3 regions of the Planctobacterium sp. R6 genome follow, and region 2 is predicted to be linked to each of the others. Evidence: predicted binding sites of a transcription regulator. Region 2 holds the regulator's gene; each other region holds the start of a gene.

Region 1 (11,774 bases), on a different contig from region 2:
GGTTCACCCAGTTTTGCGATTTGCAACACATCAGGATAATTTTCAAATTCATTCATAATGACCTCCATCAGGATAAATTTGGCGCTAACCAGCGCTCAGCTTCTTCGATACTCATTGCTTTGCGCTGTGCATAATCTTGCAGTTGATCCTGCTGGATTTGTGCAACCGCGAAATAGCGGGAATCAGGGTGTGAGAAATACCAGCCGGATACCGATGCACCGGGCCACATGGCATAGCTTTCCGTCAGCTTCATACCGGTGTGCTTCTCAGCCTCCAGCAGGTCCCAGATCACCTGTTTTTCGGTGTGTTCAGGACAAGCGGCATAACCTGGTGCCGGACGAATGCCCTGGTATTTTTCACGAATAAGGGCGTCGTTATCCAGCGCTTCATCTGGCGCATAACCCCAGTAAACCTTTCTGACCTGTTGATGCAGATACTCTGCAAAGGCCTCAGCCAGTCTGTCGGCCACCGCCTGAATCATAATGGCGTTGTAATCATCGCCTGCAGCTTTGTAGGCGTTGGCCAGTTCGTCTTCACCAATACCTGCGGTTACTGCAAAAGCCCCAACGTAATCGGCTTTGCCTGACTCTTTGGGTGCCACAAAGTCAGTTAAACAATAATTGGGGTTCTGGCCTTTATCCGTTTGCTGTCTGAGGTGACAACTGGTGGCCAGCAACTGTGAGCGACTCTCATCCGTGAATATCTGAACATCATCGGTTACCGCATTCGCAGGAAACAGGCCATAGACGCCTTTTGCCTGCAACTGACCTGACGACTGCAACTCATCTAACAGCGAATTTGCATCGGCAAATAACTTTTTAGCTTCCTCTCCCACCACTTCATCGTCAAAAATACGCGGATACTTTCCGGCCAATGACCAGGTCATGAAAAACGGGGTCCAGTCGATGTAGTGACGCAAGGTAGCAATATCAGCCTCAACCGCTTCCACTCCCAGCTTAAGCGGCACCGGTGGTTGGTAGGTGTCCCAATCGATAGCAACCGGATTACTGCGGGCTTGTTCCAGGGGTACGGGTTTGGAACGCGGCTTTTTACGGGCGTGTTGCTCTCTTACTGTGTCATATTCTTTTTGCAGCTGTGCCACAAAATCAGGCTTGTGAGTGGCTGACAGCAGCTTCTGACAAACCCCCACTGCACGAGACGCGTTCGACACATAAGCGACAGGGTGACTGTAGTTTTGCTCAATTTTTACTGCGGTATGCGCCTTGGATGTGGTAGCACCGCCGATTAGCAGCGGGAGGTCAAAACCCAGACGCTCCATTTCTTTGGCCACAAACACCATTTCATCCAGTGATGGCGTGATCAGGCCAGACAGGCCGATGATATCCACATTGTGCTTTTTCGCTTCCTGCAAAATGGTGGCACAAGGCACCATGACACCCAGATCGATAATCTCATAGTTGTTGCATTGCAGTACAACGCCAACAATATTCTTACCAATGTCATGCACATCGCCCTTTACGGTAGCCAACAAGATTTTGCCATTGGTGCTGCCTGCTTCTTTTTCCGCTTCAATAAAGGGTTCCAGGTGAGCAACGGCTTTTTTCATAACTCGTGCTGATTTAACCACCTGCGGCAGAAACATTTTACCCTCGCCAAACAGATCACCCACTACGTTCATGCCATCCATTAACGGACCTTCAATCACGTGCAGCGGCCGCTCTGCATTTAGCCGGGCTTCTTCGGTGTCTTCGACAATGTAGTCAGTGATACCTTTTACCAGTGCATGTTCCAGACGCTTGTTAACCGGTTGTTCGCGCCAGCTCAGATCTTCTTTAACCGCTTCTTTACCATCGCCGTTGTATTTAGGCGCCAGGTTTACCAGCACTTCGGTGGCATCCGGATGACGATTCAAAATCACATCTTCTACAGCTTTGCGCAGCTCATCCGGAATTTCGTCGTACACTTCCAACTGGCCGGCATTAACAATGGCCATGTCCATACCCGCCTTTATAGCGTGATATAAAAATACCGAGTGCATGGCTTCCCGCACCGGGTTATTACCGCGAAACGAGAAGGAGATATTCGACAGGCCACCAGAGACATGCGCGTGTGGCAGGTTCTGTTTTATGCGACGGGTAGCTTCGATAAAATCAACCGCATAATTGTTGTGTTCTTCAATGCCGGTGGCAACAGCAAAAATGTTGGGATCAAAGATGATATCTTCGGGTGGAAACCCAATTTTCTCAGTGAGCAGTCGGTACGAACGTTCACAGATCTCAAACTTGCGCGCCTCGGTATCCGCCTGCCCCACTTCATCAAATGCCATTACAACAGTCGCCGCGCCATAACGCTTGATTTTTTTGGCCTGAGCTAAAAAGGGTTCTTCCCCTTCTTTCAGGCTGATGGAGTTAACTATGGCTTTACCCTGAACACATTTCAATCCGGCCTCGATGACTGTCCATTTCGAGGAGTCAATCATGATAGGAACCCTTGCAATATCGGGTTCGGAGGCAATCAGATTCAGGAACCGGGTCATAGCCGCTTCTGAATCCAACATGGCTTCATCCATGTTGATATCAATCACCTGTGCGCCGCTTTCAACCTGTTGACGGGCAACATCCAACGCAGTTTCGTAATCACCTTCCAGTATCAGTCGTTTGAAACGCGCAGAGCCGGTAACATTGGTACGCTCACCTATATTGACAAATGTCGATGATGCTTGATTCATAATCTCTGTCTCTCTTCGTGGGCGTATTAATGAATAAATGGCTCTAAGCCAGATAATCGCATTCTGACCTCAGGCGTAGGTAATTTGCGCGGTGCAATAGAGGATACTGCCGTTGCAATGGAGCTGATATGTTCCGGTGAAGAACCACAGCAACCACCAACAATATTCACCAAACCAGACTCAGCCCATTCTTTAATGTGCGCCGCCATTTCCGGCCCTTCCATGTCATATTCACCGAATTCATTAGGTAGTCCGGCATTGGGGTGCGCGGAAATATGACACTCAGCCACATCAGAGATCTCTTTCACGTATTGTCTTAATAGATCCGGACCCAGCGCGCAGTTAAGGCCGAAGGAGATGGGTTTAATATGACGCAAAGAATAATAGAAAGCTTCTGCGGTCTGACCTGACAAGGTGCGCCCTGAGGCATCGGTAATAGTACCTGAAATCATCACAGGTAACTGACAGCCTAATTCGTCAAACACCTCATCCACTGCAAACGCAGCCGCTTTGGCGTTCAGGGTATCGAAAATGGTCTCGATCAAAATCAAATCAGAGCCACCCTGAATCAGTGCATGGGTTGCCTCTTTATAGGCTTCTACCAGTTGCTCAAAGCTTATATTGCGAAAACCGGGATCATTTACATCCGGTGAAATAGAGGCGGTTCTGTTAGTAGGCCCAAGAACCCCGGCGACAAAGCGGGGTTTGTCGGGATTTTTCGCGGTGTATTCGTCAGCGGCCTGACGCGCTAGCCTGGCAGCTTCAATATTAATCTCCGTCACCAGTGATTCCATATTGTAGTCCGCCATGGAAACACTGGTGGCGTTAAAGGTATTGGTTTCTAATATATCCGCGCCAGCTTCAAGATACTGGCCATGAATTTCGCGAATAATGTCTGGCTGGGTTAATACCAGAAGATCATTATTGCCTTTAAGATCTGATGGCCAGTCAGCGAAACGCTCGCCGCGATAATCTTGCTCTTCCAACTTATGGCGTTGGATCATAGTTCCCATTGCGCCGTCCAAGATTAATATCCTGTCAGCCAGCAAGGCTAATAGTTGTTGGGTTTTGTTACTCATATGAAACTCATTCACTCGATTTCGCTCATCAGCAAGCTGTGTGTTGTTCACTGCGGCTGACATTCAGAAAACAGACAATGTCTATGTGCGGCTACTCAATTCGTTCAGGTCGTATGGCGTCACCTGATACACACAATAATTCAACCAGTTGGTATACAACAAGGTACCATGACTGCGCCAACTCATGACAGGCGCCGATTGCGGATTTTCTGGCTCCGCGAAGTAATTTAACGGGATTGCGGTGTCTAATCCAGCGCTGATATCGCGGGTGTATTCATCATTCAGGGTATGTAACTCATACTCCGGATGGCCAGTTAAAAACACCTGACGTTTGTCTTTTGAAGCCACGATATAGGCCCCGGCGTCATCCGAGCTGGCCAGCACATCTAATTCGGGAACAGATTCATACTGTTCAATCAGAATATTACCATAGCGGGAATGAGGTGCATAAAAACGACCGTCAAACCCCCGCACCAATTCATCCAGCGGCTGATTAACCTTGTGTTCAAACACCCCAAATAACTTGTCCTCACGGATATGGCGATTAATACCATAAAAATGGTACATGGCAGCATGTGCGGCCCAACACAAATAGAGGGTAGATTGCACATGCCGGCGTGCCCAATCCATCACCGTGGTGATCTTATCCCAGTAGGATATTTCTTCGTAGTCCACCAACGCCACGGGGGCTCCGGTGATAATCAGGCCGTCATAGCGCTTTTCAGCAATATCATCAAAGTTCTGATAGAAAGAGTCCATGTGCTCTGCCGGTGTGTGCTTTGAGACGTGGTTATCAATGCGGATTAAATCCACGTTGATTTGTAGCGGCGTGTTGGACAATAACCGACAAAGTTGTGTTTCGGTTTGAATTTTATTGGGCATCAGGTTGAGAATCCCCACTTCCAGCGGTCGAATATCCTGCATAGCCGCGCGCTCACTATCCATAACAAAGATATTCTCTTTGTCTAAAATAGCTTGTGCAGGTAATTCAGCAGGTACTCGAATGGGCATGGTATTTGTCTCAACCTCTTAGTAAATCGACTTAGATTCCGGCATTGTGCCTTAATAGCTCACATTGTCAACATCTTTACGTCTAAACATCTGGACGTCCAAAACCGAAAAATGTCTGAAAATGTCGCACATTAGACACTTGAGACATATTTAAACCTGCTATAGTCTTGGCACCGTCAGATATAAATCCTCGCTAAATGACAACTCCCTGCCCACATCGCATCGGCTTTTTGGCTTACGACGATATACAGCTGTTAGACCTCGTCGGGCCACTGGAATGCTTTGACCTCATCAAAGCTGACGCTGAACCACTTTATGAATCCTGTATTATTGCGCCCCGGAAAAAGATTAGAAGTGAAACCGGCATTCAGATTGAAGCCGACTATACTTTTGCCGACGCGCCCAGCATTGATACTCTGGTGATTCCCGGTGGAACAGGTGCAAGACAACAGGCCACAAAGGCATTAATTCAGCCTTATCTGCAGGAGCAATGTAACCTGGGGAAACGCATAGTGTGTATTTGTACCGGCGTGTTTTTAGCGGCAGATCTGCCCCGGTTACGAGGGTTAACCGTGACTACCCATTGGCACTTTGCCGAAGAGTTAAAACACCGTTATCCCCACTTAATCGTGGATGCCGACCGGTTGTTTATTCAACACGACAGGTTTTATTCATCCGCAGGCGTATTAAGTGGTATTGATTTGGCTTTACATATTATCGAACAAGACCACGGGGTACGTGTGGCCACATCGGCAGCTAAATATTTGGTCACTTACTTTAAACGCGCCGGGCACCAAAGTCAGTTTTCAGAATCATTAAAATTTCAAAGCATTGACAACGATCGCTTGCAAAAAGTGTACATGTGGTTGCAGGACAACCTGCATAAACCTGTCAGCGTCACTGATCTGGCGGCACAATGCGCCATGAGTGACAGGCACTTCAATCGCCTGGTACAACAACATTATCAAATGACGGCCAGAGCCTGGCTGGAACACATCAAACTGGAGCAGGCAAAAATTTTCCTGAGTGATGCTTCTAAGAGTATAAAAAGTGTCGCGTTTCAGGTAGGTTACCAGTCCAGTGATAGTTTCGGGCGCGCTTTTAAACGCAAATACGGTATAGAGCCGGACCTTTGGAGACAGTATTTTAGTCAGAGCCTGTAGCGCTGTTTTGCAATGTAAAACCCCTTTATTTTTTTTATAACAATCATGCACTCATGGCCAAAAGGCCCTAAGGATATTTCAATGAACGCGAGCATTTCAGCCCTCTACATCTATCCGGTAAAATCCCTGGCCGGTATTAGCCTGTCTCAGGTTAATGTACTTCCGACCGGGCTGGAAGGCGACCGGCAATGGATGATTGCGGACAATTCAGGTAAGTTTGTTACACAGCGACAAATCCCGGCTATGGCCACGATAAAAACCCACTTCGTACATGGCCAGTTGAGTCTTAGTCATGAGTACCATGGCACGATTGAAGTAACACAAGACCCCAAAACTCCCACGGCGCTTTGGCAAATATGGAAAGATACCGTGGAAGGTATAGAAGAATCGCAGGCAGTAAGTGACTGGTTAACTCAGGTGTTAGGCGAATTTCGCGGTGGAAAGTTGCGACTGGTGAGATTTAATAATAACGCAGAGCGCCTGGTCGCCACTAGATATCTGGAGAATCAGGAATCAACGTTAAAACTGGCGGATGCCTGTCCATTCTTAATCACCTGCGAAGCGTCTTTGTCTGATCTAAACCAACATCTTCCTCAACCCATGCCCATGGACCGCTTTCGCGCCAATATAATCCTTGCAGATACACAGCCCTGGCAGGAATATCAGTGGCAGAACCTGCGCGCCGACTCATTAGATTTTGCGATGATCGGCCCGTGCCAACGCTGCCCTATGACCTCGGTAGACCAGCAAAGAGGCGTAGTAGCCACGCCCGGACAACCACTGCAAACATTGATGGAACGCTTTAAGGTAGGTGATAAAAAGCTGCCCTACTTCGGGCAACATGCCCATTTGCCCAACAAAGACACTGGTACCCTGGTTGTCGGTCAATCGTTGCAGATACTCACCGGTAATTAAAGCGCCGCAATATCACATCAAGTTCCGTATCAAGGACAGTTAGCGTATTGCTGTCCAGTTGCAATTTTGCTAATTCAGGGTTGTGATAAATCCCGTTTCGATCAATACCTCGGGAAGAACGTCCGGTGCAGGCTACGCCATTTTGCGAGGGCTGTAGCATAGTCGATTGGAATTCGATGTTCAGGAAGTTGGCAATTTTATTCGCGGTATTTAGGCTGTTATTAATTAAATCTTCGTAACGCAGAATAAATACATTTTCAGCGTGTGAAGGTAGCAGATCATAACGCCCTTTTAGCCACTGACAAAACAGCGCTACCGGCAAAGGCTTTTGTCCGTATTTTGCAGCCGTCTTTAGCAAACTCAGATACTGCTCAAAAGGGTTTCGAATACACCACAAAAACCGCACACGAGATTGCAACATTCGTTGCCAGCTGAACATGTACAGCTCATTATTGAGCGAGTTTGAAACCAGTACTGGCTTGTTTGTCATCAGCAGTTGTTGCTGCTGCCTGGCCCACGCCAATGCCAAAAAACAGGCAAAGTAACGCTGCTCAGCAGTATTTGCTTTGCCAAAATAGCTGACTATGGCGTCACTGAACAATTCAAAATTAAAACGAACATCTTCGCGCAACCAGGATCTGGAACCTCGATGTTCAGGGAAATCATCCAGGCTTGCCAAACAACTTAGAGGTTGCCGGATATGATAACTTTGCAGTAACTTCACCAGGGCATCGACATTGCGCATGTTTTGGCAACCCGCGTCCATAAAACGTAACTCGTCGGGAAATACACTTAACTGGTTGTGATTATCCAGTAAATTCAGAAGTAAAGATGAGCCACATTTTGGTAAGCCACAGATAATCAGGTGCTGAAACGAATCACATTGTGCCAAATCTTGTTGCACATCTGCCAGATTTAGAAAGCGGTTGTGCTCCGCGTTGCTTGTGTTTACTTGCCAGGCCGACTCATTCACCCGAAAATCCTGTTGTCTTAAACGCATAACAAACCTGACACAGAATTGCGCAGACATTGTGCATTTAGCCAACAATTAAGAAGTTTTCATTTTTCTTCATTTTTAACCGACCTGGTGTCAAAAAAACGCTAAACTTAATCTATTCAAACTGGAGTATTTAATGATGCCCGGTAAAACAAAATCTGCTCCATCAAAAGCCCTTCCTACCTGGCACAAGGAAGCCATTCTGGACGGGATCAATTATATCGTTCTGATTTATGAAAAGGCTGAGGGGTTTGCATTTTGCCCCATCAGCCTGGAGTTCCCTTTCCGGGTAGGAGGTGACTATGGCGGCAACTTACCGGTTTCCGCAAGCGGCGCACTCGAGCATTATCACAGATATCTCAACGAACACTTTAAAGACAGAATCAAATGGTTTTTCCCTTATCTGGAAATGGTCCACAACAAAAAAGACTTTTCGCTACAGGCACTGGATATCTCAGGGCGCGGACTCAATGTAATTCGTGGCGAGTGGCCCTGGTAATCACCAGGGCATATTAAGGCACTTTTCAACGCTTAAATTGCGCCAAATCAATCCACAAAGCCAGGCGTATTCGCAACGCGATACATCAACAGCGCTGCACGCTTCATGTTTTGTTCAAAGGTGCGCATATCCGCAACTTCATTGAAGGTGTGACCACCGTCGCCCATCAGCCCCAGGCCATCAATTGCCATTTTTACGTGGCCAGAGGTAAAGGAAATATCAGCCGCACCGGCATTTCGGGGATTTACCGCCACCACTTCACCGTAGTCCAGTTCCTGACTAATTTGATTAAACAGACTTAACAGCTTTTTATTGCCCTGTGTGGGAGCCAATGGCGGATACCCGTCTTCGAATATCAGGTTTGCACTGGTCTCGGGGAGGTTTTGCTGCACAATAGCCAGCATGGTATTTTTAGCCATATCCACTTGCTCCGGACTTAATGCCCGCAAATCGCCTTTTGCCTGCACAGTTTGTGCAATGACATTACCCTTGCCAAATGCAGTAGCGTTAGCATCTTCGCCAATGTGACTTTTGGTGCCACCGACGATAATGCCTGGATTAAAGGTCAGATTAGGCATCACGGACAACCTTTCCCTAAAAGTGTTCAGGATTCTGGCGGCTTCATAAATCGCTCCATCGCCGTAACCTTCTCTGAATATTTGGGAAGAATGTGCCGGACGCCCCTTCACGTCCAGTGTCCAGCTTATCGCACCACGGCGCGAAATCACGGCGGTTGTTGGGTCACTGTCGCCGTCTTCAAACCCGATTGCCACATCAGCCCATTTGGCCGCAGCAATCAATTCTGCTCTGGCCGCGCTGAGCGGCTCTCCGCTTTTCTCTTCATCACCGGTCAGCACAACCCTGACCTGCATATTACTGAGTGCCCCACTGGCTTGTAACGCCTTTACGATTTGCAGCATGATAATGTTGCCACCCTTCATATCGGTGATACCGGGCCCTTTGTGATGATGTTCATCAATCACCTCATAGTGCTGAAACCCACTATTTTTCGCAAAAACAGTATCCAGGTGGCCAATGAGTAGGAACTTCACCCCCTGCGTTCCCATTTGCGCAGTCAGGTGTCCGGCCCGCCCAAAACCACTGCCATCTATCCAGCGGGTTTCGAAACCGGCTTCCGCATAGGCGGTTTGCAGGTGTTTGGCTACCTCCCGCACGCCTTCAAAATTCATAGTACCACTATTGATTAGCACCGATTCTTTCAATAGTTTTCGGGCTTCAGGTTGGTAAGATTCGATGAGTTGCAATATCGATTGTTCCGTGCTTTCTTCTGTGGCAAAGGCAAGGCTACAACAGGAACAGGCCAGCAAGAATAGACTTAAAAATGAGGTTCGGATCATGGCAGTCAGTGTTTTTTTATTGTGCCATTAAGCCTATCAGCTGTCTGCCAAATAACAAGTTTAAGCCTCAGCCCTTCACTAGTCAGACAAACCCAGTCCTCTTCGTTTCCAGGTGTTTAAAGGGCGGTTAAACTGGATGGGCAACGACTGATACTGACCGTGGCTGCGTGCCTTGTAGACAGCAAAATGTAAATGTGGCAAAGAGGAGAATCCGGTATTGCCCGAATAACCAAGCAGTTGTCCCACTGACACCGATTCGCCAAGGGATACCGCTACACCATGTTGCTTCAGATGATAGTATTCACCGGTGGTGCCATCATCGTGCAATAGCACAATATAATTGGCATATTTAGCGAATCGCCGAGACGCTCCGCCCTGCCAGTTTCCAGACTCCAGGTCGATGACCAAACCCGCACGCGCGGCATGAATCGGCGATCCTATTGGCATAGCAAAATCCAGTGCGTAGCGGGAGGCACCACGGTGGCTGTAATTACCGTTAAAGCCCTGCACGACTCTGTAATCCCGGTTTGGCGCAAAAGGCAAGGTATAACGATACTGCTCGTCATGTTGAGCATTCTTGTCACCGGGTATCCAGTCGAATTCGAACCGATCACGTGTCAGCTTGTCGTCCTGCACTTTGCGCAACTGCAAAACCTGCAGTCGTTCCTGCCCCGCAATCACTCTGGTTATTTCCCACTTTCTTTTCACTTCACCAGTGATGGACTTGAGATTGGAGGTTCTGACCGTCAGGGTCATTGTGATGGGATACGGCTTCTGGTTTTCCATCCAATAGTTTATTTCACCTGAGGCATTCTTTTCCGCGCCTGCGCAGGCCCAATCATCACTGCAAAATGATTTATAAGCCGCCGTAACCGGACAACTGCAGATAAGCAATAAACAGACTAAACTAACAAGGTTCTTCATTTTAACTATTCGACCAGGCACCTGATCAGAGTACCTGACACCCTGAATTATTGTTTCATTCAAAGTGTAACAAATATTTTTGCCGCAAACGAAAAAAGACCGCTTCACGAGAAGCGGCCCAGGGAACACACCTAATAGGAACACACATACAACGGTAAACTACCGTTACTTAAAGTATCGGCAACAAACTGCATATTTATTAGTCGATTTGTGTGAACCAGCTCTCATTACTGATATTCACAAAAGACATTGCAGTTACAATCTTCAGTTGCAATCATACCTTTTACTGTTAATTTCAAACTATAATGGCTGAATCAGGACGCCCGGCGTTTAATCGCTTTAGTAAAAGCCCCTGATATTGCAATTGTTCGCGCCCGATAAAAGATAGAAAGTTTAATTACCTACGCATAGACATGGCACTGAAGATAGATAAAACCAAATTACATCAATGGCTTGCCAGATGGATGATCAAATTGCGTCGAATCAAATCGGTCACCATGGAAGCCGACGAACTCAATCACCTCTTAAGTCAAAACCTGCCGGAAACCTTTGCTTTTCCGGTACCAGGGGCAAAAGGTGAGTTGCTTATTCAGCGAGCCAAAGTGGCCATGCCACAACTGGCCGATCACTTCATTATCAACCTGTTTTGTGCCCTGCATGTAGATTCAATGGCCAATCCGATTTATCGGGCTCATGTCGATATTGAAGGTGTAGCCTGGCCCGCCTATGACAAAGACAAAAAGCTCATATTCCTGAAAGATATTCAGGTGAACAAAATCACTCTGGTTCAGGATGAATACTCAGTACTCAAAGACACCCGGCAATTGATAGCGGCATTGGTCCCCCACCCGATTCGTTCGGTTTTTGGGGCTACCATGAAAACCACTCTGAATATACTGAGTAGTGGTACCTACACCGATGCCAGGGAATATTTGTCGTTGTATATGCTGGGAAACAAGCAAAAAATACTGGATTTCCACAAGCCAGAACTGGAAAAAGTGGTGGCCCGCCTGAATGACGATTCAGAGCTGCAATACCAGTTAAACGAACAGGATTTTGAAGAACGCCTTTTTGCTGAAATGGGCCAGGATGTTCAGATAAAGCGCGGCCAGTTGCATTTCATTTTCCATCGCGAGGCC
Region 2 (11,774 bases):
TACACTCAAAAATCGAAAATTTTTGACAGTGTAGCCTGGTTAACCGCGCACGCCCAGCATATGACAGATGGCGTAACTCAATTCACTGCGGTTCAGGGTATAAAAGTGAAAATCTTTCACACCTTCTTTTGCCAGCACTTTTACCGTATCCATGGCAATGCTGGCGCCTAGCAGGTTGCGGGTAGTCTGATCATCATCGTCCAGACCTTCAAACATGTGATGCAGCCAGTTAGGCACATGTACATTGGTAAAACCGGCGAAGCGTAACAAGGTTTTATAATTGGTTACCGGCAGGATACCCGGCACGATATCGATATCAATACCGGCGGCTGCGGCGCGATCTCTGAAACGCAAAAACACCTCGGCGTCGAAGAAAAACTGAGTGATAGCCTGAGTTGCACCGGCTTCAGCCTTGCGTTTCAGATTAAGCAAATCAAATTGCGAATTAGGGGCATCGGGATGGGTTTCCGGATAGGCTGCCACAGAAATGTCAAAGTCAGCCACTTCCTTGAGTAATTTCACCAAATCAACCGCGTAGGAGCGGTGCTCAGTTGAGCCTTCGGGTAAATCGCCTCGCAGCGCCACAATCCGACGAATGCCCGACTCCCAGTAATCCTGCGCAATTTGCACCAGTTCTTCCCGTGAAGCGTCCACACAGGTTAAATGCGGGGCTGCATTGATACCCTTTTCGTTTTGAATGCGCTTAACCACTTCGTGAGTGCGATCCCGCTCACCACTGTTAGCACCATAGGTAACTGACATAAACTTGGGATTAAGCGGCGCTAAGCGCTCTACAGAATTCCAGAGAGTTTGTTGCATGGCTTCAGTTTTAGGTGGGAAAAACTCAAAAGACACCTGAATATTTTTGATTTCAGACAAAGTCTGATTAAGAGCATCTATGCCCTGCGCGTACGAAACCATGTTAACCTTAAGCAATTTAGACGTTTAGATGGCTAAATGTAATTAAACACCGTCTGGACGTCAAGCAGTTTAGCCATCTAATATTGATTAGTTTCCCAGAGTCATTAGAATTAAAGCTTCTGACTCATAATCATTAACAGGGTTTCCCACCATGGCAGAATGGAATGGTAACTATATAGATCCGTACGCAGAACACGGAAAAAAGAGTGAACAAGTTAAAAAAATAACGGTTTCTATACCGCTCAAGGTATTGCAGGTACTCACTGACGAGCGTACCCGACGCCAGGTTAACAACCTGAAACACGCCACTAATTCGGAATTATTGTGTGAAGCCTTTTTGCATGCGTTTACCGGGCAGCCTTTGCCCAACGACAATGATTTAACCAAAGAAAACGCCCATAAGATTCCGGAAGAAGCCAGACGCATCATGGCAGAAAAAGGCATTGAAATTGAAGAGGATGAAGATTAAGCCGGTAAATTGAAGGAGCCGCGTAGCGACTCCTTGCGCTAACTCATAGCGTTTAGTTCAATCCCCCTTCACGGGTCATGTTTTCATTTCTGTCAGCGTGGACAATCACATTATCTTCAATGCGAATTCCGCCGTAAGGTTTTAATTCTGCCACTTTATCCCAGTTGATATATTTAGATTCCGGGGTGCTCCGTAAATCCGCCAGCAGACTATCAATAAAGTAGAGGCCGGGCTCAACCGTAAACACCTGATCGGCTTCAACTGTGCGTGTGCAACGCAAAAACGGATGTGCCTCAGGTGAAGGTTTAGCCGTGCCGCGATCATCCGCCATGTGCCCACCTACATCGTGCACCTGCAATCCCAAAAAGTGACCTATCCCATGCGGGAAAAAGGTGGAAACGATGCCTTGCTCCAGGGTATCGGCGCCACTCAGGTTAACGATGCCAAAATCTGACAACAACTGCGCTACCTTTTCGTGGGCTTTAAATTGCAGATCCGCATATTCAATACCGGGTTTGAGCATATCAATCAGATCCAGGTTTACCTGATCCATGTGCCGGATCAGATCAGCAAACTCCCCATCCTGCTGAACATAGGTACGGGTGATATCTGCCGCATAGCCATGATATTGCGCACCAGCGTCAATTAAAAAAGTACGACTCTGTTGCGGTGCGTCGATATCCCGCACGCTGTTGTGCAGGATGGCGGCATTTTCATTCAGGGCAATAATACTGGGATAGGGCAATTGCTCATCGGTATGGCGAGTCGCTGCCAGGTAGGCGAGATGAATATCCAGCTCGCTTTTGCCCGCTCTGAACGCCTGTTCTGCGGCCCGGTGGCCCTGGATAGCGATCTTGTTCGCCTCACGCATACAGTACTTTTCATAATCGGTTTTGTAAGCGCGATGATAGTGCAGATAATGTAAGACCCGATCCGGATTAACATTGCTAAATCCCAGTGCACTGGCCACTTCCAGATATTCGCCGAGATAGGCGTGCTTTGCTTTGTCGTAAGGCAGGTACTTTTCCACCGCATTGGGTTTCGCCAGTAAATGGATATCGAATTCGTCAGTCCAGAAGTCGTTCGGCTCTTTAGGCACTTTGTGCCAGAAGTCCACCGGCAAATAAAACACCAGCTTCGGCTTTGATTCGCCATCCAGAATTAACCAACAGTTGGGGTTATCAACCACCGGCAGCCAGGCTTTAAACAGGGGAGAAACGGCGAACGGATAATAATTGTCGTCCAGAAACTTGATTTTGCCCTGTCCGGAATGAATCACAATGCCATCAAGCCCTTCGCGCTGCAAAGCCTCACGGGTACGTGCCTGCATCACGGCGATGTGTTGTTGAAATTGGGCTTTGAGTTCTGACATAAAAGGCGGCTCCTTCTTATAGGGTAGCTTCTGCTACGAAACGAATGAGGAATAATAAATGATGGTATCTCGCCATCTCCGGAGTGTAAATGTTACAGCCCAAAGTCGTTGCCATTAAATATGGTTAACTGTCAGGTTCCGGCTCCACCTATTGTCATCTGGGCATAATCTTTAAAGTAATTATATTCATTGCCCAATAGCAGGTGATAAATCTGTTTATAAGCCAGCACTGCCTTTACGTAATTGCGGGTTTCCCGGTATGGGATGTTCTCAATCCAGATATCTGCTGCCATAGACTGACCTTCCGGCACCCAGGTTTTCACCCGGTGCCAGCCGGCGTTATAAGACGCTGTCGCCAGTACAATATTTTTATCCATGCGCTGCATCAGGTAATTCATATATTGAGTGCCCATATCCAGATTGAACTGCGCATCGTACAGTTGTCGGGCGCGAATTTTGCGCTTTTCCATGTATTGTACGGTACTGGGCAGCACCTGCATCAACCCGTAAGCACCTGCTCCCGAACGGGCATCCGGTTTAAATGAACTCTCTCTTCTGGCAATGGCAAAGGCCCAGGCCGGGCTGATGTCATTGCGCTCTGCGCTGGCCATCAGATCCGATTTATAGGCCAACGGAAATCGTTTTTCTACGTCATCGAGATAACCGGAGTTGGAAAAGGCGTGAATCGCCTGATCGTGCCAGTCCCACTGACTGGCGAGCGCAGCTGCCAGTTGCTGAAGCTCAGTAGGCAACGTCGGGATCAACATATTCCATTCACGACGAGCTGAGGTTTTGCGCTCCAGTTGAATAAACTCAACTATGCGCTGCATAGCAGGTTTGGCCATTAGTTGCCTGAACTGAGTTTCCTGTTGTTGGTAGGGGCGGTTTTGTAAATTCACTTCCATGCCCAACTTACCGCTGGCCATAAAACCATAATAATGACGATTCTGCGCCAGCTGGGTGAACAATCTGTTTGCAGCGTCCTGATTGCCGAGTAACTCCAGGGAGCGTGCTTCCCAATACTGAAAAATCAGATCCTGGGTCATGCCATCCGGGATAGCCCTCAGTACTTCCAGCGCATGGTGCCAGTTTTGCTCCCGCAAAACGTGAGTTAAATGCCAGAGGTACACGTCTTCTTCCTGCAAGCCGCTGGCTTTTTCCAGCCAGCTTTCTGCCTGCGGGTGATTTTTTGAGGCCAAAGCGATAGCAAAACGCTCAGTAATCGCTTGCTTTTGCTCTGCACTGAAAGAGAACTTACGGGCATAATCCCGCCATGTCTCCAGTGCCAGTTCCGGATCGCGCCAGATCAAACGGCGTAATCCATAGGTAATAATGCGCGTTTCAATAGCTGGGCGTACGCCGGTAAACTTCGACTGTCGCGATAGCATGCTGGGCGAACGGCGCACCGACAACCACAAATCCGCCAGATATTTTTCTGACTCCGGCAACAAACGCTTTAAATAGGGAATAAGGGTGCTGTTGCCGCCATCAGCGGCCAGCTCGATGCGCTGTAATACAATGTCTTTACTTCTTCTGCCGGCATCCCGCCATTGGTCAAACAAAGGATCACATTCATTGGGTTGTGATTTTCCCACCAACCACAGCGACTGAATTTCTTCCAGATAGGTGTCCAGCCCCTGTCTGGCAATATCGAAAGCGATGCGTTGACACAAGAGCGCAGTATCACCCACCTCGGCGTAATACTTTAAATACAGATCGTCGCGGTTTTGACGAGCGAGGTGTTGCAACCATTTCTTGCGCAATGGACGTTCCATTGGCGTGTCTACGTATTCTGTCAGAAACTCCGCGATGGCATTTTCGTTGGAAATATAGGGGTAACGTAACAGCGTTTTGTAGGTAACGTAGGGCCACAGCGGATAATCTTTGAGGTTTTGTTTTAGTAGTTTGTACTCACTACTATTTGGCCGGTGTGCGATTTGTTCAGCACGTTCAAACCACTCCCGCAACTGCTCAGGCGCAACCGCCTGCGCTGCACCTTTGACAGAGACCAGTAAAAACATCGATACAGAAAGTAAAAAAACGCCCTGTTTTATTGCACGCATTGACTACCTTTTTTGTCGTATTCTCTCTATCTTTAGCCTTCAGACTGCGAGCAAATTCGCGGCCTTAGGTAACGGCTTTTATACCGTTCGAAACAAAATGAAATTAAAAATTCAAACAATTGTTTGAATTTAGGTTGAAATTTAACATTTCTTCAACAACAATGTTGCCACCCTACATCAGACCGTGCCAGTGATTTTTTGTTTCAATCTGGTTAAAGGCTCTGAAAAAGCACAGGAGAAACCAATGTTATTTGAAGGCCAATGCCTACAAGCCAGCCTGAATGAAAATGGTATCGCAGATATTGTTTTCAATGCGCAAGGCTCCGTCAACAAATTTGACCAGCAAACTGTATCAGAATTAAATGAATTGTGTGCTGCCATAGAATCTAACGCTGATATCAAAGCCGCCGTGGTGCGTTCCGCCAAGTCCACCTTTATTGTCGGTGCCGATATTACCGAGTTCACCGGTTTATTTGCAGAGCCCGAAGAAACGCTGCTGCAATGGGTAGCCAATACCTCCAAAGTATTTGACCGTTTTGAAGATCTGCCCTTCCCTACTGTTGCCGCCATTAATGGCTTCGCGCTGGGCGGTGGCTGTGAAATGACGCTGGCCTGTGATCTGCGGGTTGCAGACAGCACTGCCGCCATCGGCTTGCCAGAAGTTAAACTGGGCCTGATGCCTGGCTTTGGTGGTACTGTGCGTTTGCCACGGGTTATCGGTGCCGATAACGCCATGGAGTGGATGACCACAGGTAAAGACCGCAATGCGGAAAAAGCCCTGAATGAAGGTGCGATTGATGCCGCTACCGCACCAGAGCTATTGGTGGCGGTTGCCAATCAGATGGCCGCCGATGCAGCCGCCGGAAAGATTGACTGGCAGGCGCGTCGCACAGCGAAAAAATCGCCTCTGAAGCTGAATCGCAACGAAATGATGATGAGTTTCGCCACTGCCAAAGGCATGGTATTTGCGCAGGCAGGTAAACATTACCCGGCACCGCATATGGTGGTAGAAACCCTTGAGAAAGCCGCTACTTTGGATCGCGAAGGCGCGTTGAAGCTGGAAAACGAAGGCTTTGTAAAACTAGCCAAATCTGAGGCCGCTACGGCCCAGGTAGGTATTTTCCTGGCAGACCAGGTAGTAAAAGGCAAAGGTAAAAAGCAGGCCAAACAAGCCACTAAAACCTTTGAACAGGCAGGTGTGCTGGGCGCTGGTATCATGGGCGGTGGTATTGCCTACCAGTCTGCCGTTAAAGGCACCAAGACCATCATGAAAGACATCGCAGAGCCAGCATTAAAACTGGGTCTGGATGAAGCCAGCAAAATCCTCGATAAGGGTATGCAGCGAGGCAAAGTCAACAGCAAGAAAATGGCGGCGACTCTGAACAACATCGTACCAACTCTGGACTACAAGGCGCTGGAAAACGTTGATATCGTCATCGAAGCTGTAGTGGAAAACCCCAAAGTTAAAGGGATCGTATTAAAAGAAACCGAACAGACCGTGGCCAAAGATGCCATCATTTGTTCCAACACCTCGACGATTTCTATTAACGCACTGGCAGAAAACCTGGAAAACCCGGAGCGTTTCTGCGGTATGCACTTTTTCAATCCGGTCCACAGAATGCCGTTGGTGGAAATCATTCGCGGGGAGAAGACCACGGATGAAACCATCGCCAACGTGGTGGCCATGACCCTGAAAATGGGTAAAACCCCGATTGTGGTCAACGACTGCCCGGGCTTTTTAGTGAATCGCGTGTTATTCCCTTATTTTGCCGGCTTCAGCAAGTTACTGCTGGACGGTGCTGACTTCGTAGCAGTCGATAAAGTAATGGAAAAAATCTTCGGTTGGCCAATGGGCCCGGCTTATCTGCTTGACGTTGTGGGTATCGACACCGCCGACCACGCCGCAGATGTTATGGCTGACGGTTTCCCTGAGCGCATGAAGAAAGTGGATAACGACCCAGTGACCCTGCTGTATAAAGCGGAGCGCTATGGTCAGAAGAACCAGAAAGGCTTCTACAACCACGGTCTGGATAAGCGCGGTAAACCGCAAAAAACGCCAGCGGAAGAAGCTTACGAATTGATGAGCGCGCATGTGGCTGACAAGCGAGACTTTGAAGCTGACGAAATCATTGCACGTCTGATGATCCCAATGGCCAATGAAGCCATTCGCTGCCTGGAAGAAGGCATTGTAGATTCCGCCGCTGAGGCCGACATGGCCCTGCTTTACGGCCTGGGCTTCCCGCCGTTCAGAGGCGGCATTTTCCGCTACATCGATACCATGGGTGTTGCCAACTTTGTGGCACTGGCAGACAAGTTTGCCCACCTGGGTGAAGTGTATCAGGTGACTGAAGGCACTCGCGAAATGGCCAAAAACAACCAGAAATACTGCGGATAAGGGGGAACTATCATGAAAGAAGTAGTAATAGTAGATTGCATTCGTACCCCTATGGGGCGCTCTAAAGGCGGTGTATTCAGAAACGTTCGTGCTGAAACCTTATCAGCTCATCTGATGAATTCACTGTTAGCCAGAAATCCGGCCTTAGATCCGGCTGATATCGAAGACATTATCTGGGGTTGCGTACAGCAAACCAAAGAACAGGGCTTTAACGTCGCCCGTAACGCACAATTGTTAACTGACATTCCGCGTCACGTGGCAGCAGTCACGGTTAACCGTCTGTGCGGTTCTTCTATGCAGGCACTGCACGATGCAACACGCGGTATCATGACAGGTGCTGGCGATGTGTACCTGATTGGTGGTGTTGAACACATGGGCCACGTGCCTATGAACTTTAACGTAGACTTCCACCCAGGCCTGGCAAAATACACTGCCAAGGCCTCAGGTAGCATGGGCTTAACTGCCGAGCTGTTAGGCAAACAAAATGGTATTTCCCGTGAACAACAGGATGCCTTTGGTGCCCGCTCTCATCAGAAAGCCCACGCTGCAGCGTTAGAAGGCCGCTGGGACAACGAAATCGTTGCCACTGAAGGCCACGATGCCAATGGCGCTCTGGTAAGCGTCACCCATGATGAAGTAATCCGTCCGGAAACCACAGTGGAAACACTCGGAGGCCTGCGCCCGGTATTTGATCCAGCTAATGGTACGGTAACCGCCGGTACCTCTTCTGCGATCTCAGACGGTGCCTCAGCCATGTTGGTAATGTCTGCTGATAAAGCCAAAGCATTGGGCCTAACACCCAGAGTGAAAATCCGCGCTATGGGTGTGGCGGGTTGTGATGCGGCAATCATGGGTTACGGCCCGGTACCTGCCACTCAAAAGGCACTTAAACGCGCCGGTATGGATATCAAAGATATTGAACTGGCAGAGTTTAACGAAGCGTTCGCAGCACAAGCCCTGTCCTGTATCAAGGCACTGGGCCTGATGGATAACTACGACGAGATGGTTAACCTCAATGGTGGTGCTATTGCACTAGGTCACCCACTGGGTTGTTCCGGTGCGCGTATCAGCACTACCTTAATCAATCTGATGGAAGCCAATGACAAATCTGTCGGCCTGGCCACCATGTGTATTGGTTTAGGACAAGGTATCGCCACCATCTTTGAACGGGTCTAAATAAACCGTTTCCACAGCAAAGGGCAACTTAGGTTGCCCTTTTTTATGCCTGCTGAAAAACTGTACTTTAGTACAGGTGAATTACATTATCTTCTGCTGTAACTTGCATCTTATGGTCTTTCCAATGGTACGTAACACAATGAAAACACTCACCGTAACACAGCGAAAAATGGTTTATTTTCTGATGGCATTCTTACTGATTGTTGCCTCATTCAACAACCTGAGCAGTTTTGTTGTAGCTTTTATTGATGGATTTGTTCAGGGCTTCAATGCGGCAATAAGCTAACGTTATGCTTACAGGAATAAATCACATCACCTTTTCGGTGAATTGTCTGGATACTTCCCTGCAATTTTACAGCGATGTACTTGGGTTTAAACCTGAAGTCAGTTGGGATAAGGGGGCTTATCTTTCATCACCCGGGATTTGGTTGTGCTTGTCTCTGGGGCAAGCCAAGCCCTCACAAGATTACTCCCATCTGGCCTTTTCAGTTACCGAGGGGCAGTTTGACGGCCTGAAACAAAGTATCTTAGCGGCGGGATTCGGCACCTGGCAAGATAATCGCAGCGAAGGAGACTCCCTGTATTTTCTGGACCCTGATGGCCACAAGTTAGAGATACATTGTGGTGATCTGCAACAGCGTCTGGATGCTTTAAAACATAATCCTTACAAAGGACTAAAGTGGTACGAATAATCGCGCCAAATTCGTTAAAAAATTAAGTGGCAAACAAATAGGCCTGGTCTTTAAACGATTTAAACTCCAGGCGATTGCCGGAGGGGTCTTTAATAAAAAAAGTGCCTTGTTCGCCTGGTTTTCCGGCAAAGCGGATGTAGGGTTCCAGAACAAATGGTACCTGCTTAGTCTTAAGGCGAGTCTGCAGTGCCTGCCAGTCGTCCCAATCCAGCACTAATCCAAAATGCGGGACGCCAATGTCCTTGCCGTCCACCAGATTAATGGTTTCGTTGAGTTGCATACTTCTGTCTAAGTGAGTCACCAACTGGTGGCCCCAAAAGTTCCAGTCGATCCAGTTGCTGGAAGAGCGTCCTTTTTCACAGCCCAGAATCTCCCCATAGAAGCTCTCAGCGGCCTCTAAATCGTGGACAGGAATGGCAAGATGAAACGGGTTCAGCATAGTTTTACCTTTACTACTCAGGACAGCATTTTTAACATTTTAAGCTTTTTATCGGTGTAGGGTGGATAACGGACATCTACATCCAAGGCGAAGCTACGCTCCATCACCGCTTTTAAATGACTGAAGGTGTCAAAACCCGCCTGACCACAATAACTGCCCATGCCGCTGGTACCGACTCCGCCAAACGGCAGGTCCTGGTTGGTCATAAACATCATGCCGTCATTCACACAAACGCTACCAGCACTGGTTTGTTGCAGTACGCTTTGAGAAACGGATTTATCTTTACTAAATATGTACATGGCCAGAGGTTTAGGCCGCTGATTGATAAAATGCACGGCTTCATCGAGCTTGCGATAAGTCAAAATGGGTAGGATCGGACCAAAAATTTCCTGCTGCATGAGCGGTGACTCCGGATCCGGTTCAGCGACCAGGGTTGGTGCAATAAAACGACTGTCCTGGTCACCCACGCCGCCCGACAACACCGTCTGCCCATCCAGCAAGCCCATGATCCTCGACCAGTGACGCTGATTGATTATACGCGCATAATCGGCACTTTTACTGGCATCTTCGCCATAAAATTCCTGCATTTTTTGCTGCAACTTAGCGATAAAAGTCTCTTTTACACTCTCATCCACCAGCACATAATCAGGTGCGACACAGGTTTGCCCGGCATTCATCCACTTACACCAGGCAATGCGGGCAACAGATACATCCAGATTGGCGCTTTTATCCACGATGCAGGGACTTTTTCCTCCCAGCTCTAACGTCACCGGTGTGAGATGCTCAGCCGCCGCTCGCATAACCACTTTACCGACAGCTTCGCCACCGGTATACAGGATGTGATCAAAGCGCTGTTGCAACAGCGCTGTAGATTCTTCTACCCCCCCTTCGACCACCGCTACTGCGTCGCCGTCCAGATATCTGGGTACCAGTTCCGCCATAAGCTTTGACGTATTCGCTGCCAATTCAGAAGGCTTTAAAATGGCACAGTTACCGGCAGACAGCGCAGCGACATAAGGGGCAATTACCAGTTGCCAGGGATAATTCCAGGCACCAATAATCAAAGCCACACCCAGAGGTTCTGGTTGAATGTAGCTCTTACCGGGCATAGCCACTAAGGGCGTTTTGACTTTGCGAGGTTTCATCCATTTTTTCAGGTGCTTAATGGTATGGTCCACTTCCGTAGCAATATAGGAAATTTCAGCACTCCAGGCTTCAAGCTGACACTTGCCCAGATCGGCCAGTAAGGCGTCACGAATTTTATCTTCGTTATCCAGTGTCATCTTCTTCACTTGCTGCAGTTGCTGAATACGCCATTGCAACGAGCGAGTCTTACCTGTGGCATAGGTATTGCGCAGGCGATTTACTATATCGGGAATGGTATTTAACGTTTTCGCGTCCATCGTAGCTCCTGAAAAACCAACTTAGAGCAAAAAGCCGCTAACAAGCGGCTTTTTTAATTAGGCATCATAAGGATGAGTTAAAATGATGGTCTCATTTCTGTCAGGTCCGGTAGAGACTATATGTACCGGCACACCTGTCACTTCTTCAATGCGTTTAATGTAATCTTTCGCCGCTTGGGGTAGTGCGTCAATTGTTTTTGCACCGAAAGTATTATCTGACCAGCCCGGCATGGATTCATACACAGGAGTAACGGCTTCATAGCCATCGGCCGCCATCGGAGGCACATCTTTGATATTGCCGTCAGCATCTTTATAACCGACACAAATCTTCAGCTCTTCCAGGCCATCCAATACGTCTAACTTAGTCAGACAGAAACCAGATATAGAGTTAATTTGCACTGCACGCTTCATGGCTACGGCATCAAACCAACCGGTGCGGCGTTTACGGCCTGTGGTGGCCCCAAATTCGTGACCTTTAACGCCCAGATGTTCACCCACGGCATCGTCTAACTCCGTAGGAAACGGACCAGAGCCCACTCGAGTGGTGTAGGCTTTAACGATACCCAGCACATAATCCAGATGTAACGGACCAAAACCGGCACCTGTGGCAACACCACCTACCGTAGTATTGGATGAGGTAACATAAGGATAAGTACCGTGGTCGATGTCCAGCAACGTGCCCTGGGCACCTTCGAACATGATTTTCTTACCTTCCAGACGCGCTTTGTCCAGCAGATCGGTAACGTCTACCACCATGGATTTTAAAATATCCGCAATGGCCAACACTTCCTGTAAAACTTTGTCGTAACTGACAGGCTCAGCTTTGTAATAATGCTGCAGCGCA
Region 3 (7,735 bases), on a different contig from region 2:
CAGCAACCCGCTAATGCAACGTGGTATTAACAGCAAGCAATCAGGACAGAGCCAGCCTGAGAAAAACGCTACGCCAGGCCAGGCGCGCATTGACAGCAGGCCAGCAACAGCAGGCCAGCCTGGCACTGTTGAACAAGGTGCGCGACGCAGAACTATTACCGCAATCAGGTCATTGTGCATTTTACCTCAGCAATGACGGAGAGCTAAATCCCGCGCCTCTGATTCAGTATTGTTGGAATATCGGGCTCTCTACCTCCTTACCCGTACTTCACCCCTTCACCAGGGGCCATCTGCTGTTTTTGCGCTATCAGCATAACAGTGCAATGCAACACAACAAATATGGCATCGCTGAGCCCAAATGCGAGGTAACAAATGTTGTGCCGCTGCTTCAGCACAAGGTAATTTTCACCCCTTTAGTTGGCTTTGATTTAAATGGCAATCGCCTGGGTATGGGTGGCGGATATTATGATCGCACGCTGGCCTCACTAAAAAGTGCAACCGGTATCAGGCTCATAGGCCTGGCACACGATTGTCAGCAGGTTGACGCACTGCCCTTTCAGAATTGGGATATTCCACTGCATATGATTGTCACACCAAACAGAATTATAAAATGCTGAAACAGCACTGTGCTGTCATTTGAATCCAGGTATAATTTACGCAATCCAAATCACAAGTAGCAGAAATCATGACCCAGGACCAAAAAAAACGCGAAGCGGCCGCAGCCGCCCTTTCTTATGTTCAACCTGACAGCATCATAGGTGTAGGCACAGGCTCTACCGTTAATTATTTTATTGACGGCCTGGCGGATATTAAAAACGACATTCAGGCGGCGGTTTCCAGTTCAGAAGAGAGTACAAAGCGCCTTAAAGCGCTGGGGATTGAGGTTGTTGACCTGAACAGTGTGGGTAATATTGAAATTTATGTGGATGGTGCCGACGAAATCACTGAACACAAACACATGATCAAAGGTGGTGGTGCCGCCCTCACCCGCGAAAAAATCGTTGCCGCAGTGGCCGATCAATTCATTTGTATCATTGATGACAGTAAACAGGTGCCTATGCTAGGCAAGTTCCCTTTACCTGTGGAAGTGATCCCAATGGCGCGTTCCTATGTGGCCCGGGAACTGTTAAAACTGGGTGGCGATCCTGTGTATCGGGAAGGCGTGATCACGGATAACGGCAATGTGATTTTAGATGTTCATAACCTTAAAATCCTCGATCCGGTGGAACTGGAAAAACAAATTAATGGCATCGTGGGCGTTGTCACCAATGGCCTGTTTGCAAAGCGCGGTGCCAATGTAGTTTTGGTAGGCACGGAGCAAGGCGTAGTCACTATAAAATAAATGGATTGGACGCTAAATAAACGCTTGCAGTTCGCACACAATTTGCTATTGTTGCGCAACCCATTTAGACGTCCAGACTTCTATCTCCCCGATAGTGGATTAACGGACCCGTTCAGGCCTTGCCTGTTTCCCAGATTTTCAAGTTTCAAGGTATTGTGATCATGAGTAAAGTTTCGCTTCCCAAAGATAAGATTAAGATCCTGTTGTTAGAAGGTGTGCACCAAAGTGCCCTTGAAACCCTGAAAAATCAGGGCTACAGCAACATTGAGTACCTGAAAACTTCCCTGCCGGAAGCTGAGCTGATTGAGAAAGTGGCCGATGTACATTTTATTGGTATCCGCTCCAGAACCCAGCTCACCGAAGACGTTGTGGCTGCCGCTTCAAAATTAGTGGCGGTAGGTTGTTTCTGCATCGGTACCAATCAGGTGGACTTAAACGCAACGCAAATTCGCGGTATTCCGGTGTTTAATGCGCCCTTCTCCAATACCCGCTCGGTCGCGGAATTGGTATTAGGTGAAATCATCCTCCTGCTCCGGGGTATTCCGGCTAAAAATGCGCTGGCCCATCAGGGCGGTTGGGACAAAAGTGCCGTGGGCTCCTATGAGGCCAGAGGTAAAACCCTGGGTATTATTGGCTATGGTCACATAGGCACCCAGCTTTCCATTCTGGCTGAGCATTTGGGAATGAACGTCCGCTTTTACGACATCGAGGATAAGCTGGTACTGGGCAATGCAGTACAGGTGGCCTCGCTGACTGAGCTGCTTAAAACCTCTGATGTGGTTTCTTTACATGTGCCGGAAACACCGCAAACCAAGAATATGATTGGCGCGGCTGAGCTGGAAGTAATGAAACAGGGAGCCATCCTTATCAATGCTTCACGCGGCACAGTGGTGGATATCGACGCCCTGGCAGACGCGATGAAAACCAAAAAGTTAGGCGGCGCAGCCATCGATGTATTCCCGATTGAGCCAAAATCTAACAATGAAGAATTTGTATCGCCTCTGAGAGAGTTTGAGAACGTGATCCTGACTCCGCACGTGGGCGGCAGCACTCAGGAAGCTCAGGAAAACATCGGAAAAGAAGTTGCCGGCAAGATTGCAAAATACAGCGACAACGGCTCCACGCTTTCTGCGGTTAACTTCCCTGAAGTTTCTCTGCCTGAACATATTGGTCGTTCAAGGTTGTTGCACATTCACAAAAATGCACCAGGTGTGCTGACGCAAATCAACCAGGCATTCACGCAACTGGGTGTGAACATCGCTGCACAGTATCTGCAAACCAACGAAAACATCGGTTATGTGGTTATTGATGTGGAGACTGACCACGCCGAAGATGCTTTCCAGGCGTTGCAGTCTATCGAAGGCACCATCAAAACCCGCATTCTGCACTAAAAAAACGGGAGGCACTTGCCTCCCGTTTTAATTCTGCTATTCGTTATCGTTACTTAATCGAAAATTATCGAGCGTCGACCAGAGATGGCTATTCTGTGTTGTAAATGCAGCTCTACCGCCCTCAACAGCGTTTCGGTTTCAATTGATTTCCCCATATTCACCAGTTCATCTGCCGTCTGACGATGCGTGATGGGTTTTACGTTTTGCATAATAATTGGGCCTTCATCCAGCTCTTCGGTCACATAGTGCGCTGTCGCCCCGATAAACTTTACACCGTACTCTCTGGCCTGATGGTACGGCCTGGCTCCCACAAATGCGGGTAACATAGAATGATGAATATTGATCATTCTGCCGGTCCATCTGGACAGCACATTAGGCGGTATAATTTGCATATATTTAGCCAGTACCACCACATCAATATTGTGTTCATCGAATAAAGCCAGTGCCTTTTCTCCCTGTGCTACGCGGGTTTCCGGTGTAATGGGCAGATGATAGAAAGGCAAATCAAAACGTTTGGCATCCACTTCCATATCGGTGCGGTTACTGAGTACCAGGGTGGCTTCAGCGTTCCATTCGTGAGACAGTATTTTAGCCAACATGCCATAAAAACAAGGCAATTGCTTAGTTACCATAATGGCCATTTTCAGTGGTTTATCCAAAATTCGCAGATCCAGCTCCAGATGAAAGCGACCATCCAGCTCCTGTCTTAACGCAGCAATAATGTCTTCCTTAGCAATAAGAAACGCATCTAACTCCCATTCCATTCTGGCAAAAAACATGCGCGGCACCGCTTCAACATCCACGTATTGATCAAAATCGGTGATATTGCCTTTATTATTGTAAACGAACTGAGTCAGAGCAGCGGCGACTCCTTCCTGTAGTGGCCCTGATACCACTAATATTGCACGTATTGCCATTCTCTTAGCTTTGTGATTTCTGTGAACCTGTTCACTACTGATTACCTTGATTATCACAGCATAATAGCCAGACAGGCTTTCTGAAAGTAGTTTCAGAAAAAAGCACGAGTAATACACACAATCGACCTTTACCTAATCGATTTATGGTTAAAATCCGCGTCGCGCAGCAACCTGATAACGTGTACCATTCAGTTAACTCACTTTTGGATGCAGAGATAATTAATGATAAAGGTTGCTTTAATTGGGTTCGGTAGTGTTGCACAAAACCTGCACCTGCCTTTGATTCGACATCAGTCGCAACTACAAATTACCGCCGTTGCCAGCTCAAAACCGGAATTGGTTGCAAACCTGGTTCCTGAGGCCCGGTGTTATGCCAATTACCAACAACTTTTAGCAGACTCTGATGCAGATTTAGTAGTTATCACCACACCGAATGAATTTCACTACCCCATCGCGATGCAAGCCCTAAAAGCCTCAAGGCACGTGGTTATAGAAAAACCGGTAGCGCTATTGCAAAAGGAAGTTCAGGCCATGCAGCACGAAGCGGAAGAGCATGATGTGCGGTTATTTCCGTTTCACAATCGCCGTTGGGATGGTGATTTTCAGACCGTCGCCCATCTCATCAAAGAGAATCGCCTGGGCAAGGTTAAGCTTTTTGAATCTCATTTTGACCGATTCCGCCCTGAACCGACGGACAAATGGAAAGAAAAAGCTGGTCCCGGCAATGGCATCTGGTATGATTTGGGTCCGCACTTGCTTGACCAGACCTTTCTGTTATTTGGCATTCCCGAAGCCATCACTGCGCGCTTGCTTGCAACACGCCCCAATTCCAATACCACTGATTATTTTCATGTTCAGCTCCATTACAAAGACAAAGAAGTCCACCTGCGAGCCAGCAACCACAATGCGGCGCCTGTGCAACGGTTTCACGTTCAGGGGAATAAAGGAACACTGGTAAAATATGAAATGGATGTTCAGGAAAATCAGCTCAAAGCAGGTCTCGCCATCACTGATGACAACTATGGTATAGACGATGAAGCAAACTATGGCGTGCTCTACAAGGAAAGCGATCAGGGCTTGATATGCAGCCAACGTATCGCCACACTACCGGGTGCCTATCCGCAATTTTACCAACAGGTCGTTGACAGCATTCGCTATGACGCAACACCGCCGGTTTCTGTTGACGCGGCCATTGAAGTAGCTCGCTTTCTACAACTGGGGATGTTGAGTCAGGAACAGGGCAAAACGATTAAAGTCAGGCAGTTCCGGGAAGAATAACGTACCGCCAGACACAATTGTATGTTGTAATTAACTCATTCAGATATCGGAACACTGGTAATAGCTAAACCTCGCTATGACAAAAACAACACTAAAGGGCTTTAACTCCCTCAGAACCCGAATTTTGCTTAATTTCCTGCTGGTACTCAGCATCGTAGTGATTGTCACCTTATACACAGTGCAGTCGGCCACCTATACCCACAGTACCGGACAGTTGATGTCTTATGCGCAAACCTCCGCCAGTGTGGTTGAAGATAAGATTTTAAACCGCTCTGTCTCGTTGCGGGATGCGCTCAATACCCTGAGTAAAGATTTTAGTTTTAAACAGTTGGTAGCCACCAGCGATGATGACACCGCCAGTTTACTGTCAGCACTGGTTAACTTTCAGGCCAGAGCGGGGGCTGACCTTGCCTGGGTGCAGAACAAAGACGGCCGTACGATAACCTCTAACCCGGAACTACCGGTAAAAGATCTCAATATTGATGCGCGGGACTTTTTAACCGATGGCATTCATTGGCACAGTGTTGAAGGTAAACTTTACCTGTTACGCGCGATGCCGGTTAAGTTTGTAGAAAGCTCTCGTAATATTAATGCCTGGGTGTTGATGGGGGTGCTTGCAGAAAACCTGTTTAACGAGCGTCTCGCCAGCCTGACTGACCTGGATATCAGTCTGATGTTTATCGGGGCGAAAAATCAATTGATAGCCACAACCCATGAGCCTGAATTTGCCAGCGAACTGGTGCAACAGACCATATTAACCAATGGGCAGCTCAACCAATTTAACGGAGCACTGAGCCAATGGATTTATATTGCCAGTGATTTGGGCAGCTGGCGCGGATTACCCATGGAGCTGGTGCTTAGCACAATAGAGGACAAAGCGTACCTGTCTTACAACAGTTTATTGGTGCAACTCATCCTGATTCTGGTTATCGCCGCAGCGATGGCACTGGTGGCCGCCATGTTACTTTCAAACGGCATTACCCGCCCGGTTACTCGCCTGGTAGGTGTTGCCAACAAGATCCGTCAGGGCAATTATGTGCAGGAATTTCCCAAAGCCAGTACCAACGAAGTGGAGTCACTGTCTGATGCCATCCATTCGATGCAGGAAGGTATCAGGCAACGTGAACAGGAAATCCAACATCTGGCATATTATGACACCCTGACCTTGTTGCCCAATCGCAACCAATTCAAAAATCACCTGACACAACTGATTAAAAGCAATCCGGAGCGTCCATCAGCGGTCCTGATGATGGATCTTGACCGATTCAAAGAAATAAACGACACCATCGGGCACGAGGCAGGTGATCAATTACTGAAAGAAATTGCTAATCGGTTAAAAGCCTTTGCTTATGAAGGGGTTTTTATCGCCCACATTGGTGGCGACGAATTTGCCATAGTGGTTGAAGATGTCAGTGGGCAGGATCCCAAAGCCGTTGCAGAGAACTTTTCAGGGTTATTCGATCGACCATTTGTGATTGAGCAACTCACTCTGGACGTAGATGTCAGCATGGGGGTAGCCACCTATCCAAACGATGCTGATTCAACGGAAGGTTTATTACAGTGTGCCGATATTGCGCTTTACAGTTGCAAAGGTAAACATTTCCCTTATGCAATTTATCAGGACAAACTCAATAAGTATTCGGTGCAACGCCTCAGTCTGATGTCGGAACTACGAGGGGCATTGGCAGAAGGTCAGTTGCAGTTGTTTTATCAGCCTAAACTGGCCATTGCTGAGCGCAAAATTACCACGGCAGAATGTCTGATTCGCTGGATTCATCCGGTGCATGGCTTTATCCCTCCCGATGAGTTTATTCCTTTAGCTGAACAAACTGGTGCCATTCGCGATGTCACCCATTGGGCGTTGCGGATCGCCTTTCAGCAATACAAACAATGGCAACAACAGGGCTTTGAAGTTGGCATGGCGGTGAATATTTCCGCTATTGATTTGGTGGATATGAAGCTGCCCACCTACGTCGCTGAATTGATGTCAGAGTTTGACGTAGACAATTCCATGCTGACCCTGGAAGTGACTGAAAGTGCGGTAATGTCTGATCCAGAAAGTGCTTTAAAAGCCCTGAACACACTCAGACGCATGGGAATCACCCTCTCCATCGATGATTTCGGAACCGGTTACTCTTCGATGGCCCAGTTGAAGAAAATGCCGGTAGATGAGCTTAAAATCGATAAGGCTTTTGTGTTGGATCTGGCGAAAAGTGAAGATGATAAAATCATGGTTCGTACCCTGATGTCTTTAGCCCAAAATCTGGGACTAAAAACGGTTGCTGAAGGGGTGGAAGATGGTGATACGCTAAACTTTTTACAGGAAGTAGGTTGTACCAAAGCGCAGGGCTTTTACATGAGCCGGCCGTTGCCTGCGGATAAATTCAGTGAGTGGCTGGTAAGCTTTGACGCTAATGAGTATTTCCGGGGTTAGCCTCGCCGAACGACGGCCGAGAGTTGACGTTAATGGCACTATCCCATACTGAACGCTTTATGCAACTTACCAGGTTGCTTGATGATTTTGCTATTTTGTGGCGGGATTCGGTTTTTCAGGAAACGTCGCCAAAGTGGAGCAGTCACTATCCGGTACTCTATGAACAACTGTTAACAATTGATGATGAAGAGCTATGCAGACTGGAATCGTCAGCCACTGCACTTCATCACTTTATCAGTCAAACGCTACCGGGTTACAGCGAAATACTGGATGCTATCCGGTTACCAGTGCACCACCAGTCCATACAAGCTCCAAAATTCGCTGATGTAGGTGTCCCTGGCAAAAAATGGCAGCAAATCACCGCTTTTTTAAG

What was found. The regulator MetJ, encoded in region 2, represses methionine synthesis genes. The targets are predictions, from matches to a motif close to TAGACGTCTAGACGTCTA.
Region 1: the regulator MetJ is predicted to act here: its motif matches at 4,855-4,872, upstream of metA (homoserine O-succinyltransferase MetA).
Region 3: the regulator MetJ is predicted to act here: its motif matches at 1,408-1,425, upstream of serA (phosphoglycerate dehydrogenase).

What each region holds. Positions count from the first base shown of each region.
Region 1 covers NZ_JBVTQY010000006.1:27,340-39,113, reverse strand. The annotation lists gene def (peptide deformylase) at 1-56, opposite strand, end outside; gene metH (methionine synthase) at 68-2,689, opposite strand; gene AC0J20_RS05870 (homocysteine S-methyltransferase family protein) at 2,716-3,768, opposite strand; gene metA (homoserine O-succinyltransferase MetA) at 3,850-4,779, opposite strand; gene AC0J20_RS05860 (GlxA family transcriptional regulator) at 4,977-5,942, shown strand; gene AC0J20_RS05855 (MOSC domain-containing protein) at 6,024-6,857, shown strand; gene AC0J20_RS05850 (sulfotransferase) at 6,844-7,857, opposite strand; gene AC0J20_RS05845 (hypothetical protein) at 7,991-8,353, shown strand; gene AC0J20_RS05840 (M20/M25/M40 family metallo-hydrolase) at 8,401-9,711, opposite strand; gene AC0J20_RS05835 (M23 family metallopeptidase) at 9,790-10,635, opposite strand; gene AC0J20_RS05830 (hypothetical protein) at 11,049-11,774, shown strand, end outside.
Region 2 covers NZ_JBVTQY010000031.1:29,393-41,166, forward strand. The annotation lists gene metF (methylenetetrahydrofolate reductase) at 40-921, opposite strand; gene metJ (met regulon transcriptional regulator MetJ) at 1,073-1,390, shown strand; gene pepQ (Xaa-Pro dipeptidase) at 1,443-2,762, opposite strand; gene AC0J20_RS17250 (transglycosylase SLT domain-containing protein) at 2,894-4,825, opposite strand; gene fadB (fatty acid oxidation complex subunit alpha FadB) at 5,070-7,220, shown strand; gene fadA (acetyl-CoA C-acyltransferase FadA) at 7,233-8,396, shown strand; gene AC0J20_RS17265 (hypothetical protein) at 8,536-8,682, shown strand; gene AC0J20_RS17270 (VOC family protein) at 8,687-9,088, shown strand; gene AC0J20_RS17275 (VOC family protein) at 9,111-9,527, opposite strand; gene AC0J20_RS17280 (aldehyde dehydrogenase family protein) at 9,545-10,930, opposite strand; gene AC0J20_RS17285 (adenylosuccinate synthase) at 10,988-11,774, opposite strand, start outside.
Region 3 covers NZ_JBVTQY010000074.1:1,012-8,746, reverse strand. The annotation lists gene AC0J20_RS22790 (5-formyltetrahydrofolate cyclo-ligase) at 21-617, shown strand; gene rpiA (ribose-5-phosphate isomerase RpiA) at 686-1,342, shown strand; gene serA (phosphoglycerate dehydrogenase) at 1,504-2,733, shown strand; gene purU (formyltetrahydrofolate deformylase) at 2,787-3,650, opposite strand; gene AC0J20_RS22770 (oxidoreductase) at 3,873-4,928, shown strand; gene AC0J20_RS22765 (bifunctional diguanylate cyclase/phosphodiesterase) at 5,005-7,362, shown strand; gene AC0J20_RS22760 (methyltransferase) at 7,395-7,735, shown strand, end outside.